DNA from 2 places in the Blautia sp. HCP3S3_C12 genome. Region 1 is predicted to be linked to the other one. Evidence: predicted binding sites of a transcription regulator. Region 1 holds the regulator's gene; the other holds the start of a gene.
The links. The regulator Rex, encoded in region 1, represses fermentation and respiration genes when NADH is low (regulators of the CRP and FNR family bind a similar motif). The targets are predictions, from matches to a motif close to ATTGTTAANTANTTAACAAT.
Positions count from the first base shown of each region.

Region 2: ACTNDS_RS13930 (acyl-CoA carboxylase subunit beta) is a predicted target of Rex. The motif match lies at 4,876-4,895, and genes of this name have one in related genera.

Region 1 covers NZ_JBQHWC010000006.1:96,505-104,421, forward strand. Annotated here, with positions in the region: gene alr (alanine racemase) at 1-160, opposite strand, end outside; gene ACTNDS_RS07565 (NAD(P)H-hydrate dehydratase) at 241-1,740, opposite strand; gene ACTNDS_RS07570 (redox-sensing transcriptional repressor Rex) at 1,870-2,517, opposite strand; gene abc-f (ribosomal protection-like ABC-F family protein) at 2,789-4,699, shown strand; gene ACTNDS_RS07580 (NADP-dependent isocitrate dehydrogenase) at 4,738-5,946, opposite strand; gene ACTNDS_RS07585 (S8 family peptidase) at 6,022-6,915, opposite strand; gene ACTNDS_RS07590 (hypothetical protein) at 7,121-7,276, shown strand; gene ACTNDS_RS07595 (LCP family protein) at 7,282-7,917, opposite strand, start outside.
Region 2 covers NZ_JBQHWC010000021.1:7,415-15,331, reverse strand. Annotated here, with positions in the region: gene ACTNDS_RS13960 (segregation and condensation protein A) at 1-257, shown strand, start outside; gene scpB (SMC-Scp complex subunit ScpB) at 268-837, shown strand; gene ACTNDS_RS13950 (zinc dependent phospholipase C family protein) at 861-1,655, shown strand; gene ACTNDS_RS13945 (D-alanyl-D-alanine carboxypeptidase family protein) at 1,769-3,001, shown strand; gene ACTNDS_RS13940 (shikimate kinase) at 3,111-3,887, shown strand; gene aroD (type I 3-dehydroquinate dehydratase) at 3,968-4,729, opposite strand; gene ACTNDS_RS13930 (acyl-CoA carboxylase subunit beta) at 5,004-6,440, shown strand; gene ACTNDS_RS13925 (OadG family transporter subunit) at 6,455-7,198, shown strand; gene ACTNDS_RS13920 (biotin/lipoyl-binding carrier protein) at 7,226-7,594, shown strand; gene ACTNDS_RS13915 (sodium ion-translocating decarboxylase subunit beta) at 7,611-7,917, shown strand, end outside.

The sequences.
Region 1 (7,917 bases):
CTATCATATGGGCAATCTGCACAGCGCCATGACCATAAGCATTTGCCTTGATCACAGCAATCATTTTTGTGTCACTGGCAATATTTTTTCTCATCTGGCGGAAATTTTCCTCCACCGCATCCAGAGAAATCACTGCTTTTACTCGGTTACATTTTTCCATAATAATCTCTTCCTCTTTTTGTATTCTTTATCTGTCCCACATTCCATCAAAGAAACTCCGGACACTCAAAATCTCTTCCTTTACTGCACCTTCAGCACTTCAGGCAGAAACCGGATAATATCCCTGGCAGTCATGCCTCTTTCTCCCACATTCTCAGCTGCCATATCTCCTGCCAGTCCATGGATCAGTACTCCCAGCGCTGCCATCTGACCATAAGCAGGCTTTTTTTCTGCTGCCAGAAACATGCATAAAACTCCTGCCAGTACACCGCTTAATACATCTCCGCTGCCAGCAGTAGCCATGCCTGCATTACCACTCATATTCAGATATTGTTCCCCTTTCTCAGAGGCCACTACTGTACAGGCATCCTTCAGGACACATACTGTATGAGTCTCTTCTGCATACAGGGAAGCAGTCTCTGCCAGGTTTTCCCGGATCTCACCGATGCTTTTCCCGGTCAGGCGGCTCATTTCTCCCAGATGGGGAGTGAGAATTACCTGTTCTCCCAGATATTTCTTCCATTCTCCATGTACTGCCAGCAGATTCAGGCCATCTGCATCCAGGATCACAGGCTTACCACACCAGGCAGCATGAGACAGGAACCACTGTACCCTTTCTCTGCTCTCTCCTGACATCCCCAGTCCAGGTCCGATCACAAGCACATCGCACCAGTCCAGTATTTCCTGATTGCTTTTCTCATTAAACTCACAGGTAACCATAACCTCCGGAAGCTGTGACTGAAGAGGAATCCTGTTCTCCTCCACAGTCTGAACCTTCACCATACCTGCCGAAGCTCTGAGTGCCGCAGCACTGCTCAGGCAGGAAGCCCCGCACATTCCGCGGGAGCCGGCTATCAGAAGCACTTTTCCGAAAGTTCCCTTGTTTCCCCAGGGAATTCTGGAGGGCAGCATTGACAGATCCTCTTTCTCCAGATAAGCCATAGAGGGATCTCTGTCCGGATTTGCATAAATCCCTATATCTGCAACGATCAGCTCTCCTGCATACATTCTTCCCGGATAAAAGCACAGCCCCCTTTTACAAAAAGCAAAGGTTACTGTAAGATCTGCCCGAAATCCGATTCCCATTTCCCGTCCTGTATCTCCGTTGATGCCGGAAGGAATATCCACAGCCACCCGGAAAGCCCCGGACTGGTTCAGCATGTGGATGATTTCTGCATATCTGCCCTCTACAGGTCTGGACAGACCAACCCCCAAAAGGGCATCTACTATAATAGTATATTCATCCGGCTGCAGGTTATGCTCCAAAGGTACCTGATAATATTTGGCAATCTGCAGCTGCTGCCTGGCCTGGTCTGTCAGCTTCTCCTCCTGACCGGCCAGATAAATCCCGACTTTGATCCCCTTTAGATGGAGAAGTCTGGCAATGGCCATCCCGTCACCGCCATTATTGCCATTTCCGCACACCACCAGTACACGATCCTTGTTACCCAGATATTTTTCCATAGCCTCCACTGTTTTCAGTGCAGCTCTTTCCATAAGTACCATACCCGGAACCCCGGCAGATTCTATTGTGTTCCGGTCCAGCCCTTTCATTTCACCGGCTGTTACCACAGGTTTCATTCAGCCACCTCCTGTCATTGGAAACAGTATACACCTATTTTTTCAAAAAGAAAAGCTATGATCTAACGACCACAGCCATTCAAATCGTCACCGTCCCCTCTGCTGCCGGCAACTACATATGTACTATTATTACTGGTTCTCATGTTCCTTACGATATTCACTCAGATTATAGGAAAGGGTCATCAGGCTCTCTGACAGATGTACATTTTCTACCATAACATCCTCCGGTGCATCCAGATCAATATGTGCAAAGTTCCAGATTGCCTTGATCCCGTTTTCTATGAGAATCTTCGCCATTTCCTTGGCCTTTGCCTTAGGTAAGGTCAGAATCGCAATCTCCACATTATTCTCTTTGAGAAAAAGGGGAAGGTCACTAAGCATCTGTATCTCAATTCCCCTTACTGCAATGCCCTCCAGCACAGGGTTTACATCAAAAATACCAACCAGCCGAAAACCGCGCTTCTCAAAATCTACATAATTTGCCAAAGCCTGTCCCAGATTACCGGCACCCAGGATAATCATCGGGTGCACTGTGTCAAGTCCCAGAATCTTACCGATTTCAGTATATAAATAACGTACATTATATCCATACCCCTGCTGTCCGAATCCACCGAAATTATTCAGGTCCTGACGGATCTGTGAAGCAGTCACGTGCATTTTCTTGCTGAGATCGTTGGACGAGATCCGTTCTACATTCTCCTCCATCAGTTCTCCCAGATAACGGTAATATCGAGGCAAACGTTTGATCACCGCTTTTGAAATTTCCTTAGGTTCCACAAATATTCCCTCCTTATATATCCTAGGTCAATTATAACCAAATGTTATTTTATTGTCAAATTAAATTTGTACTTTATTTACAAATTTTTATCATTAAATTTAGACTATCTGATAGAATGTGCAAAATTTCATCCAAATCATAAATTAAAATACTTTTTTTCTTTCAAAAACAGTCCGGTTCAGTTATAATAAATTCTGTATGCGTACATTTCAGCAGTCAAAGCGGATATTCGCAGGCTGCTGCAATAATATAAATTTCGGAGGAATTTGTATGATCCTATCATGTCAGAATATCTGCAAATCCTTTGGCGAGAAGGTAATCCTTCAGGATGCCAGCTTCCATATAGAGGACAGGGAAAAGGCAGCCCTGATCGGCAACAACGGTGCAGGCAAAACCACCCTGCTGCGTATTATCATCCACGAACTGTCCCCGGATTCCGGAAATGTTATTCTTGCCAAAGATAAAACCATCGGTTACCTGGCCCAGTACCAGGATATCCATGGACACCACACCATCTATGAGGAGCTGATCTCTACTAAGCAGCACATCATTGATATGGAAAACCGTCTCCGCTCCATGGAGCATGAAATGAAAACTGCTGCCGGGGAAGCCCTGGACAGCCTGATGAACACCTATACCAGACTGAGCCATCAGTTTGAGCTTGAGAATGGTTATGCATATAAAAGTGAGATCATGGGTGTATTAAAGGGGCTTGGCTTTACAGAGGAGGACTTCGAAAAACAGATTGAAACTCTTTCCGGCGGTCAGAAAACCCGGGTTGCCCTGGGAAAGCTTCTGCTCTCCAATCCTGACATTCTTCTGCTGGATGAGCCCACCAACCACCTGGATATGGAAAGCATTTCCTGGCTGGAAACCTATCTGCTGAATTATCCGGGAGCTGTTTTTATTGTCTCCCATGACCGTTATTTCCTGGATAAGGTTGTCACTAAGGTAGTAGAGATTGAAGCCGGCAATATGCGAATGTACAGCGGCAATTACTCTGCCTACGCTCTGAAAAAAGCCCAGCTCAGGGATGCCCAGTATAAAGCTTACTTAAATCAACAGCGGGATATTAAGCACCAGGAGGCGGTCATTGCCAAGCTGAGATCTTTTAACCGTGAGAAATCTATCAAACGTGCCGAAAGCCGTGAAAAAATGCTGGATAAGGTGCAGCGGATCGAAAAGCCTCTGGAGATTCAGAATCAGATGCGGATTTCCCTGGAGCCCAGATACATCAGCGGAAATGATGTACTCACTGTGGAGGATTTATCCAAAGCTTTTCCCGGACAGACTTTGTTTTCTAATATTTCCTTTGACATTAAACGTGGGGAACGGGTGGCTCTCATCGGCAATAACGGTACCGGCAAAACTACCATTCTGAAAATCCTTAACGGTCTGGTAGACGCTGACAGCGGACGCTTTGCTCTCGGCTCCAAGGTACAGATTGGATATTATGATCAGGAGCACCATGTACTCCACATGGAAAAAACTATTTTCCAGGAAATTTCAGACACTTATCCAACGCTTACAGAGACAGAAATCCGAAATATGCTGGCAGCCTTTCTCTTCACAGGGGATGACGTATTTAAGCTGATCTCCGCCCTCTCCGGTGGCGAGAGAGGCCGTGTATCCCTGGCAAAGCTTATGCTGTCAGAGGCCAACTTCCTGATCCTGGATGAGCCTACCAACCATCTGGACATTGCCTCCAAGGAAATCCTGGAGGAGGCTTTAAACAGCTATACCGGTACTGTACTCTATGTCTCCCATGACCGATATTTTATCAATCAGACAGCCACCAGGATTCTGGATCTGACCAATCAGGCCATTGTAAACTACATTGGTGACTATGATTATTATCTGGAAAAGCGGGAAGAGCTTACAGAAAAATATGCTCCGGCAGCAGCCCAGGCTGAAACAGAGGTCAAACAAGCCTCAGACAATAAGCTTTCCTGGCAGCAGCAGAAGGAAGAGCAGGCGCGGCAGAGAAAGCGTGAAAATGAATTAAAGAAGGTGGAAGCCCGGATTGAAGAACTGGAAACCAGAGATAAGGAAATCGATGAAACCATGGTTCTCCCGGAGATATGCACCAATGTGGCAGAATGCGCCAGATTAAGCAAAGAAAAGACAGCCATCACAGAAGAACTGGAGGGCTTATATGAAAAATGGGAAGAGCTTGCATAATGCAGGCCCTTCCCTTTTTATTTTTATCAGATTACCTCTTACATCAGGGATGTAAGCTTTTCACGGATTGCTTTAATAAACTGCTCACTGTTTAATACTTCTACATCCTTTAAGGTTGTGATCAGAGCCAGATCCTTGGTCATTCTGCCATCCTCGATGGTTCCCAGAGTAGCTTTTTCCAGCTTATCTGCAAATTCCATCAGTTCTTGATTGCCGTCCAGCTCTCCTCTCTTTCTGAGAGCACCTGTCCATGCAAAAATAGTAGCAACGGAATTGGTGGAAGTCTCTTCCCCTTTCAGGTGACGATAATAATGTCTCTGTACAGTTCCGTGTGCAGCCTCATATTCATAATATCCGTCCGGAGATACCAGCACAGAAGTCATCATTGCCAGAGAACCAAAAGCAGAGGAAACCATATCACTCATAACATCTCCGTCATAGTTCTTGCAGGCCCAGATAAATCCCCCTTCTGCCTTCATAACACGGGCAACGATATCATCAATCAGGCTGTAGAAATATTCAATTCCGGCAGCCTCAAATTTCTCTTTGAACTCCTGCTCATAAACCTCTGCAAAAATCTCCTTGAAGCGTCCGTCATAAATCTTGGAGATCGTATCCTTGCCTCCAAACCACAGGCTCTGCTTTGTATCCAGTGCATAATTAAAGCAGCACTTTGCAAAGCTTGTGATGGATGCATCCAGGTTATGCATTCCCTGAAGGACACCTGCATCCTCATAATGATGGATCAGTTCCTTTTTCTCCTCACCGTTCTCACCCTTAAACAGCAGATAGGCATCTCCCGGTCCGTCAATATACATTTCTGTATTCTTATATACATCTCCATAAGCGTGACGGGCAATGGTAATGGGTTTCTTCCAGTTTTTTACGCATGGCTCAATCCCTTTCACTACAATAGGGGCACGGAACACGGTTCCGTCCAGAATGGCACGGATGGTACCGTTAGGACTTTTGTACATTTTTTTCAGTGTGTACTCTTCCATTCTGGCTTTATTGGGAGTGATGGTCGCACATTTTACAGCAACGCCATATTTCTTTGTAGCTTCTGCTGCATCTACAGTTACCTGATCATCTGTTTCATTTCTGTATTCCAGGCCAAGATCATAGTACTCTGTGTTCAGATCAACAAAAGGAAGAAGAAGCTCATCCTTGATCATCTTCCAGAGGATTCGGGTCATCTCGTCTCCGTCCATCTCCACAAGCGGTGTCTGCATCTGAATTTTTTTCATAAAGATCCTCCTCTTTGTACGGGTTTATCCCTTTAGCATTTTACAGTAACTGTTCAGCGCTACTACACTGAAGCATTACATTTTACGTATCATTTTAACGGAAATAGATTCGTTCGTCAATGCCTGTTTCATATCCAGTTCTCCTGAGCCCTGCAGATTCCGAGGCAGACCCAGGTCTCTGGCCGATTCCTTCAGGCATCTTTTGATTTCCACATTGGTAAGGGTAGGATATTTTTGCAGAAGAAGGGCTGCAGCGCCGCTGACTAAGGGTGTGGACATAGAGGTCCCGCTTTTTACCCCATAGGCAAAATCCGTTCCCGGAGCACAGGACAGAACGCGATTACCCGGAGCTACCAGATCCGGCTTACAGATGCACTCTGAAGTAGGTCCCCGCCCGGAAATAGCCGTTCTGCCTGTAAGCAGGTCGCTTGACCCCACAGTGATAATCTTACGGCTGCTGCCCGGAGCCGTAACACTTCCTGAACGGGGACCCTGATTTCCTGCTGCAGCCACTACTACCAGCCCTGCATCCCACAGTCTTTCCACCCCTTCGATCAGCTGTCTGTGATCCTGTTTTTCCCTGCAGGTTGTCCCTATGGAAATATTTACTACCTGAATCCCGTAAGCATCTTTATTTTTCAGAATCCAGTCAAAGGCCCGCAGTACATCCCTCTTTTTTCCATTTCCATATCTGTCAAGTATCTTCAGGGCAACCAGATTGCACTCCGGGGCGATTCCCCTGATTCTTCCTCCTGAAGCGCTCCCGTCGCCGCCGATAATGCCGCTTACATGGGTTCCATGGGAATTGTCATCATAAGGTAACATATGCTTTCCCACAAAATCCTGAAACCCGATAATCCGGTCTCTGAAATCTATATGAGGATAAATGCCGGTATCCAGCACACACACGCAGACATTTTTTCCGGTATAGCCTGTATCACCTAATTGATCTATGTCAAAATTTTCCATATAAAAATCCTCCGAAAAAGCAGAAGATGTCGCTTACTCTACTTTATTCGGAGGATTTTTAAATGAAACTTCATATGTGCTTTGAACACATATTTCTGCCGATTTTTCATAAAATGTATAAATCCCGGATGATAGGCCAATACTTAAAAAGTGATGTATCTCACAACAATCCGTCAAACATGTCATCCAAGGGGAGGAATATTCTATGATCTTACTGTTGATACTTATCTTTCTGCTGTTTCAACTCTTTATCCTGCTCTGCTGTGTAGCAGCCGGAAACGACGCTGCTTCCCAGGAAATCTCCGACCAGGAACAGCTGGAATTCATCCGTGAATGGAAGAAAAAGCACCCGCTGCGGTAGTCATCCTATCTGGCCACATCTGCCTCAGATAACCGGAAGCCTTCCCGTACCTTCTTCATCAGCACCTTAGCCTTATCCACTGTGTTCTGATCCGGAATCATAACATATGCCTTAGAGCTCATGGAATAAGGCTTCTGGGTATCCCCTGTACCATCTACGCTATAAGACAATACCTGCCAGCTTCCACCCTCATCCAACTGTTTGCGGACCAGAGAGGCCATCACATCATAAGGAACATTGGTCTCAAAAGCACCATCCAGACTGTCCAGAACAGAAAGGTAATTTTTCAGGAACGCAGGCTGGGTTGCCTTATCGACTACACCCTGGATCACAGCCATCTGATTGCGTCCTCGCTGACGGTCTCCCTCTTTAAAAGCATAACGTTCTCTGGCAAAGACAAGAGCCTGTTCACCGTTCAGGTGGTTTTCACCTTTATTAAAGTGATAGCCCGTAGTATTACCAGAATCAAAATCATAATCAGAATTAACGTTAACTCCGCCAAGGGCATCAATAATCTGCTCAAATCCTGCAAAATTCAATCTGAAATAGTAATTGATATCGATATCATAAAGCATATCCAAGGTATCCATACATACATTTACACCATAGATGCCTGCATGGGTCAGCTTATCCGGCACACC
Region 2 (7,917 bases), on a different contig from region 1:
CCCTTTCGGAGAAAATGCTGGAGATGAAAGAGTTTGCCAGAACCCATAAAAAGTTCAGCTTCCGGAACCTTCTGGAGAGCCAGTGCTCCAGAGTTCAGGTTATCGTAACCTTTCTCTCTGTGCTGGAGCTGATGAAGATGGGACACATCCAGGTGGAACAGAAGGAACTTTTTGATGATATTTCCATTGAAGTAAAGACAGATCCGGATACATGGAAAAATCTGACAGAATTTGCGGAAGAAGCAGAAGAAGGATAAGGAGTATTCAGTGAAAATGAAAGAACTAGAGGGAGCCATCGAGGCGATCCTTTTTGCAATGGGAGAATCGGTGGAGCTGTCCCGTATAGCCAAAGCGATTAATATGGACACCAAAACAACGGAGAAGCTCATTCACAATATGATGGACCGGTATGAGCAGGAGGAAAGAGGAATCCAGATCATAGAACTGGGGGATTCCTATCAGATGTGTACCAGAAAGAAATATTATGAATATCTGATCAATATTGCCCTTCATCCCCAGAAGCCGGTACTTACAGAGGTAATGCTTGAGACCCTTTCTATTATTGCATATAAACAGCCTGTGACAAAGGCAGAACTAGAGAAAATCCGAGGTGTAAAATGTGATCATGCAGTAAATAAGCTGGTAGAATATAATCTGGTAAGGGAATTGGGAAGACTGGATGCACCGGGAAAGCCGATTCTCTTTGGAACCACAGAGGAGTTTCTGCGAAGCTTCGGAGTACAGGATCTGGATGAACTGCCTATGCCGGATCCGGTCAAGGTAGAGGATTTTAAGGCAGAGGCAGAAGAAGAGGTCCAGCTGAAACTGGATATATGATCAGAGATCAGGAGGGAACAGTTATGCCAACCACATATGCACATGATTTGTTTGGAAGAGAAGTGTACAGGAGATTGCCGTCGGATATGAAGGGACTGATCCGCAGACATGGAGATCTGTACAGGATCGGACTTCATGGACCGGATATTCTGTTTTATTATATGGTTTCCAAAAATCCGGTCACTCAGTTTGGAATTGACATGCACAGAGAGAAGGCAAAGGCTTTTTTTGAAGAGGGAATGAGTCAGGTGCGCCGAAATAAGGATGAAGCGCTTCTGGCATATCTTCTGGGGTTTGGATGCCATTATATGCTTGATTCTGCATGCCATCCTTATGTGAACCGGATGGCAGAAGAGGGAGTGATTCCCCACATTGTTTTGGAAAAAGAATTTGACCGTGTGCTTATGGAGGAAACCGGCAGAGATCCGGATCATTATTATCCAGCCTGTGGTATTGTGCCAAGGATGGAATATGCCAGAGTGATCCACAGGGCGATGCCTCTGGTGAAAACAGTAAATATTTATATTTCTGTCAAAATGATGAAGCTTCTGACCAATTTTATGGTATGCGATGATCATGGCAGAAAGCGCCGGATCATAGGGAAATTTCTGAGCTTTGGCGGAAAATCTGCAGGCTCGGTTATTGAGCATTTTATGACTGCAGAAGCAGTAAAACAGGCAAAGGCTCCTATGCCTGAGCTGGAGAGGCTTTACAGAGAGGCCATTCCTGAGACAGTGGAATATCTGAAGGAGCTTTATACCTTAAGGGAAGGGGCTTATCATCTGAGCGCCAGATGGAACCGGACTTATAATGGATGATTTGACAGTACCCTGAACATATTTTTTCTGAACGGATATAGTCATATTCCGGACATGCAGGCATAAATTATCTTATAGATAAGATTTCTGAGCATGTGAGGTGGAATATGAGAATGAAGCATATTGCCGCTGTCATTATTGTGACGGCGGTATTGTTGTTTACGCAGACTTATGCTTTTGTGCGGGGAGAGGAGAATGAAATACCTCAGCTGGTAGATATGACGCCGGTTGCAGAGGAGCCGAAGCAACTGTATGCTTTATCTGCTGTTCTTATGGACGGGGATTCTGGCAGAGTACTGTATGAAAAGAATGGGGAAACACCTCTGGCAAATGCCAGCACCACGAAAGTACTTACCTGTATTGTGGCGTTGGAAAGTGCACCGGGAGATGATTATGTTCAGGTTTCTCAAAATGCAGTCTCCCAGTCAGAAGTGAAGCTTGGACTTCAGAAAGGGGAACAGTATTATCTGGAGGATCTGTTGTATTCCCTGATGCTTAAGAGTCATAATGATACTGCAGTTGCAATTGCAGAGCACTGCGGCGGTACAGTGGAAGGCTTTGCCAGAATGCTGAACCGGAAAGCGAAGCAGATAGGATGTGAGGACACTTATTTTATCACACCTAATGGGCTGGATGCAGAGGATGAGAATGGAAAGCACCATACAACTGCAAAAGATCTGGCTCTGATCATGAGATATGCCATCAGAAACCGGACATTTCTCCACATTGCACAGACCAGAGACTATACATTTTCGGAGATTACCGGAAAGAGAACTTTTTCTGTACATAATACAAATGCACTTCTGGACAGGATGGAGGGTGTTCTTGCCGGAAAAACAGGTTATACTTCTCAGGCGGGTTATTGCTATGTATGTGCCTGGGAAAAGGAAGGCAGGACATTTATCGTCAGTCTTCTGGGGTGCGGATGGCCTAACCATAAAAACTATAAATGGAGTGATACAGAAAAACTGCTGAGCTTTGGAGATTATAATTTTGATTATAAAACTTACTGGCAGGAGCCGCAGACAAAAAGAATCCTGGTGACAGATGGGGCTGCAGATAACTGGGATATGGGAGCGGAAGTTTATCTGAGGGGAAAGTGCAGTGTGACGGCAGAGGACAGGAAAAAAGAAATTCTTCTGAGAAAAGGAGAGACCGTAACCTGCAGGACGGAAATTCCCTCCAAAGTCACTGCACCTGTTCTTGCAGGGGCGAAGCTGGGCCGCATTGCCTATTATCTGGATGGGAAATTAATAGATGCTTATCCGGTTTATGCAGAGAAATCCGTGGAGAAGATCAGCTTTAAATGGTATGCGGAAAAGGTATTTCATGACTTTTTCCATTAACGGAAAATAATCAGGGATAATTTAATGATTTAAAGGGTTGAAATGCTGAGACGGTATTGATATAATAAATTCTAACAGAAAAATTACAGGAAAGACAGAGGAAAGAGATATGGATCAGTTAGAAATACTCAGAGAGAGTCTTGGACAGTGTGATGAGATCATCCTGGATGCCCTTATCATGCGAAACAGAATCGTAGAGGACATTATGGCATATAAAGAAGCCAATGGGCTTCAGATCCTGCAGCCGGAGCAGGAAGCAAAGCAGAAAGAATGGCTGGAAGGCAGAATGGAAGGCAGACGCCATAAAGATGAGGTGGCCGATGTATTTGACTGCATCCGCACCAACAGTAAACGCATCCAGGCAAGAAAGCTTTTTAACTATAATATTGTATTGATCGGTTTTATGGGCGCGGGAAAATCCACAATTTCTGATTTCCTTAAGAATGTATTTGCAATGGATGTGGTAGAGATGGATCAGATTATTGCCCAGAGACAGGGAATGAGTATTTCTGATATCTTCGAAACATACGGTGAGCAGTACTTCCGTGACCTTGAGACAAATCTGCTTATTGAAATGCAGTCCCGCAGCAATGTGGTGATCTCCTGTGGCGGTGGTACTCCTATGAGAGAGTGCAATGTAGTGGAGATGAAGAAGAACGGACGGGTTGTTCTCCTTACTGCGAAACCGGAGACAATCCTGGACCGTGTTAAAGACAATCACGACCGTCCGCTGATTGAGAACAACAAGACAGTTCCGTTCATTGCAGACCTGATGGAGAAACGCCGCGCTAAATACGAGGCGGCAGCTGACATCATCATCGAAACAGACGGCAAGAACGCGTTGGAAATCTGCGAAGAACTGGTACAGAGACTCCGCTCTATATGAATTATCTGCTGCTGGATAGAAGTGATATCAGACGACTATAGGCAAGAATAACATCTGATATCACATCATTCATCAACAGATCACAGGCTGCTGTGAATAATATCCAGCACCTGCTTTAGCTCATTCACACCGACCTGTCCCGGAGCGGAAGCTTTGGAAGCAGCGCCGAAGGTGAGAGCGGAGCCAAATGTCTCACCTGTCAGGCGGCTGACAACACCTGTTCCAGCCATGGACATAGTAATGATCGGGCGATCTGCATATTTCTCAGACATTTCCAGAGTAGCAGACAGCAGTGTGATAACATCCTGTTTACAGGTAGGCATTACTGCAATCTTAGGGATATCAGCACCAAATTCCTGCATCATGCAGAGGCGTCGGATGATCTCCTCCTTCTCCGGAGTCTTAAAGAAATCATGGTTGGAAGCAATTACCTTTACACCTGCCTCGTGAGCAGCATTGATGATTGTCTTGACAACTTCATCACCTGTAAATGCTTCTACATCAATTAAATCTACATAACCGCTCTGAGCAGCTGCAATATTTAAAGCAGCATAATCACTTACAGAAATTTCCTTCTCGCCGCCTTCTTTGGAAGTACGGAATGTAAGGAGAACAGGGATATCTTTTAAGGCTTCCTGAAGCTCTTTGGCGGTTTCTAATACTTTCTCAGTAGTAAAGACATCATCAAACCAGTCTACACGCCACTCAACCACATCAACAGGAAGAGTGGTGATCTTTTTGGCTTCTTCCAGAATGTCTGTTTTTGTTTTTCCTACGATGGGAACGCAGATCTTAGGTCTGCCTTCACCGATCACAGTGTTTTTTACCTGAACTGTGTTCATCTTTTTATCCTCATATTTTTATTGCTTTCTAAGATTCTTTCAGCATTTATAATACTCCTTTTTATGTTTTGTTGTAAAGTTTTTATTTGCATAAGGATTGTCATATTAATTTGTATTACCTATTTTAAATAGGAAGAAACACAATTTCTGCCATTTTTTTAACAAAAATGCTAAAAAAATATTGAAATATTGTGTTAAAAAAGGTAGAATTAAAATTGGCTAAATTTTTGGGTTAACTTTAAAATATTCTCATAAAGATGGAGGGCAAACAAGAATGAGTAATGCAACACAAAGCTTAGCAGGCACAAGAATTACTTCTTTGCTTGACGCAAACAGTTTTGTCGAAATCGGTCAGAGCGTAACAGCCAGATCTACAGATTTCAACATGACTGCAAACAAAGCACCATCTGACGGTGTAATCACCGGATATGGTGTCATTGATGACAAACTGGTTTATGTATACAGCCAGGATGCATCCGTATTAAATGGTACTGTTGGCGAAATGCATGCCAAGAAGATCACAAGACTTTATGATCTTGCCATGAAAACAGGTGCTCCTGTTATCGGTCTGGTTGACTGTGCAGGTATCCGTCTGCAGGAGGCAACAGATGCACTGGAAGCTTTCGGAGAAATCTATCTGAAACAGACAATGGCCTCCGGCGTGATTCCGCAGATCACAGCAATCTTCGGAACATGTGGCGGTGGTATGGCAGTTATCCCGTCCCTGACAGATTTCACATTTATGGAATCTAAAAAAGGAAAAATGTTCGTTAACACACCAAATGCATTAGAAGGAAATAACACAGACAAATGTGATACAGCAGCTGCTGATTTCCAGAGCAAAGAGACAGGTGTGATCGATGGTGTTGGTACAGAAGAAGAGGTTCTTGGCCAGATCCGCTCTTTAGTATCACTTCTCCCATCCAATAATGAAGATACAGATAACTATACAGAGTGTACAGATGATCTGAACCGTGTATGCGCAGACCTTGCAAACTGTGCAGGAGACACTGCAATCGCACTTTCTCAGATTTCTGATAACGGTGAATTCTTTGAGACAAAAGCAGACTATGCAAAAGACATGGTTACAGGCTTCATCCGTTTAAACGGTGCTACAGTAGGTGCTGTTGCAAACAGAAGCGAAGTATATGATGCAGAAGGCAAGAAAGTAGAAACCTTTGATGGAAGCATCTCTGCAAGAGGCGCAAGAAAAGCAGCAGATTTCGTGAAATTCTGTGATGCTTTTGATATCCCGGTACTTACACTTACCAATGCTACAGGCTTCATGGCAACCTTATGCAGCGAGAAAATGATGGCAAAATCTGTAGGTGAACTGGTTGCTGCATTTGCAGATGCAACTGTTCCCAAGGTAAATGTGATCATCGGCAAAGCTTATGGTACCGCTTATGTGGCAATGAACAGCAAATCTATCGGTGCAGACCTTGTATATGCATGGGATAACGCAGAGATCGGTATGATGGATGCTTCCCTGGCAGCCAAGATCATGTATGCAGATGCAGATGCTGCTGAATTAAATGAGAAAGCTGCTCAGTACAGAGAACTTCAGAATGGCGTTGCTTCTGCAGCAGCAAGAGGCTATGTTGACACTGTGATCAGCCCGGCTGACACAAGAAAATATGTAATCGGTGCATTTGAGATGTTGTTCACAAAAAGGGAAGATCGTCCGTCTAAGAAACACGGAACGATTTAAGCGGGGTGACGCATATGAAAATGATCAAAAAAATAACTTCTGTATTCATGACATTTCTTGTAATGGCTGCACTGGTGATCGGAAGTACTTCCATGGTATTTGCAGCTGATAAGATCGATGAATCTGTAAAAACCTCACTGGTAACAACTGCAGAGGGTCTGACAGATGCCATTGTCGCACTGAAGGATGCAGACATCGAGAATTACATGAACACAGGGGATGACTTTACTACAAGCGCAATGCAGTCCTGGCAGACCTCCAAGGATGAACTTGGTGCGAAGAAGGAAAGCAACGGCGAGACAACTGTAACTTTAAAAGATGATCAGTATACAGTAACTGTCCCTGTAAAATTTGAGAAAACAAATGCAAACTTTGTATATGTTTTTGAGTCAACAGGAACACCGGTTTCCATGTCTGTAGATGTACAGTATGGTCTGGGCAAAACTCTCCAGAGAGCCGGACTTAACACTCTGATGGGTGTTGGAACTGTATTCGTAATGCTGGTTTTATTAAGTCTTCTGATCTCTCTGTTCCGTTTCATCCCGAATCCGGAAGCAAAGAAAGCAGCAGAAGCAAAAGCAGCGAAAGAAGCACAGGCAGCAGTAATTGCAGCAGCTCCTGTACAGGCAGAAGAGAATCTTGCAGATGACGGAGAGCTGGTAGCTGTTATTGCAGCAGCTATCGCAGCAGCAGAAGGAACTACAACAGACGGCTTCGTAGTTCGTTCCATCCGTAAAGTAAAAAGAAATAGAAGATAATTGTCATTTATTTAGGAGGATTTTAAAATGAAAAGCTATACAATTACAGTAAATGGTACAGCATATGAAGTAACTGTTGAAGAAACAGGAAGTGTATCTGCTCCTGCAGCAGCTCCAAAAGCAGCACCTAAGGCTGCACCTGCAGCAGCTCCGAAAGCAGCAGCACCTGCAGCAGGCGCCGGCGCAGTAAAAGTAACTGCTTCCGTACCTGGTAAGGTTGTCAAAGTAGCAGCAAGTGTTGGACAGGCAGTAAAAGCCGGAGACAGCGTAGTTATTCTTGAATCCATGAAAATGGAAATCCCTGTAGTAGCTCCTCAGGACGGTACCATTGCAAGCATTGATGTTGCAGAAGGTGCCTCTGTAGAAAACGGAGATACTTTAGCAACAATGAACTAAGACGGGAGGTAGTCAAATGTCTTATGTAACAGAAACATTGTCCAACCTGATTCACCAGACAGCATTCTTCAGTTTGACATGGGGCAATTACCTGATGATCGCAGTAGCCTGCGTATTCCTTTATCTTGCTATCAAGAAAGGATTTGAGCCACTTCTGCTGGTTCCTATCGCATTCGGTATGTTGCTTGTAAATATCTATCCGGACATTATGGCAAACCCGGAAGACATGTCTAATGGTGTAGGTGGACTTCTTCATTATTTCTACATCCTTGATGAGTGGAGTATTTTACCATCCCTGATCTTCATGGGTGTAGGTGCCATGA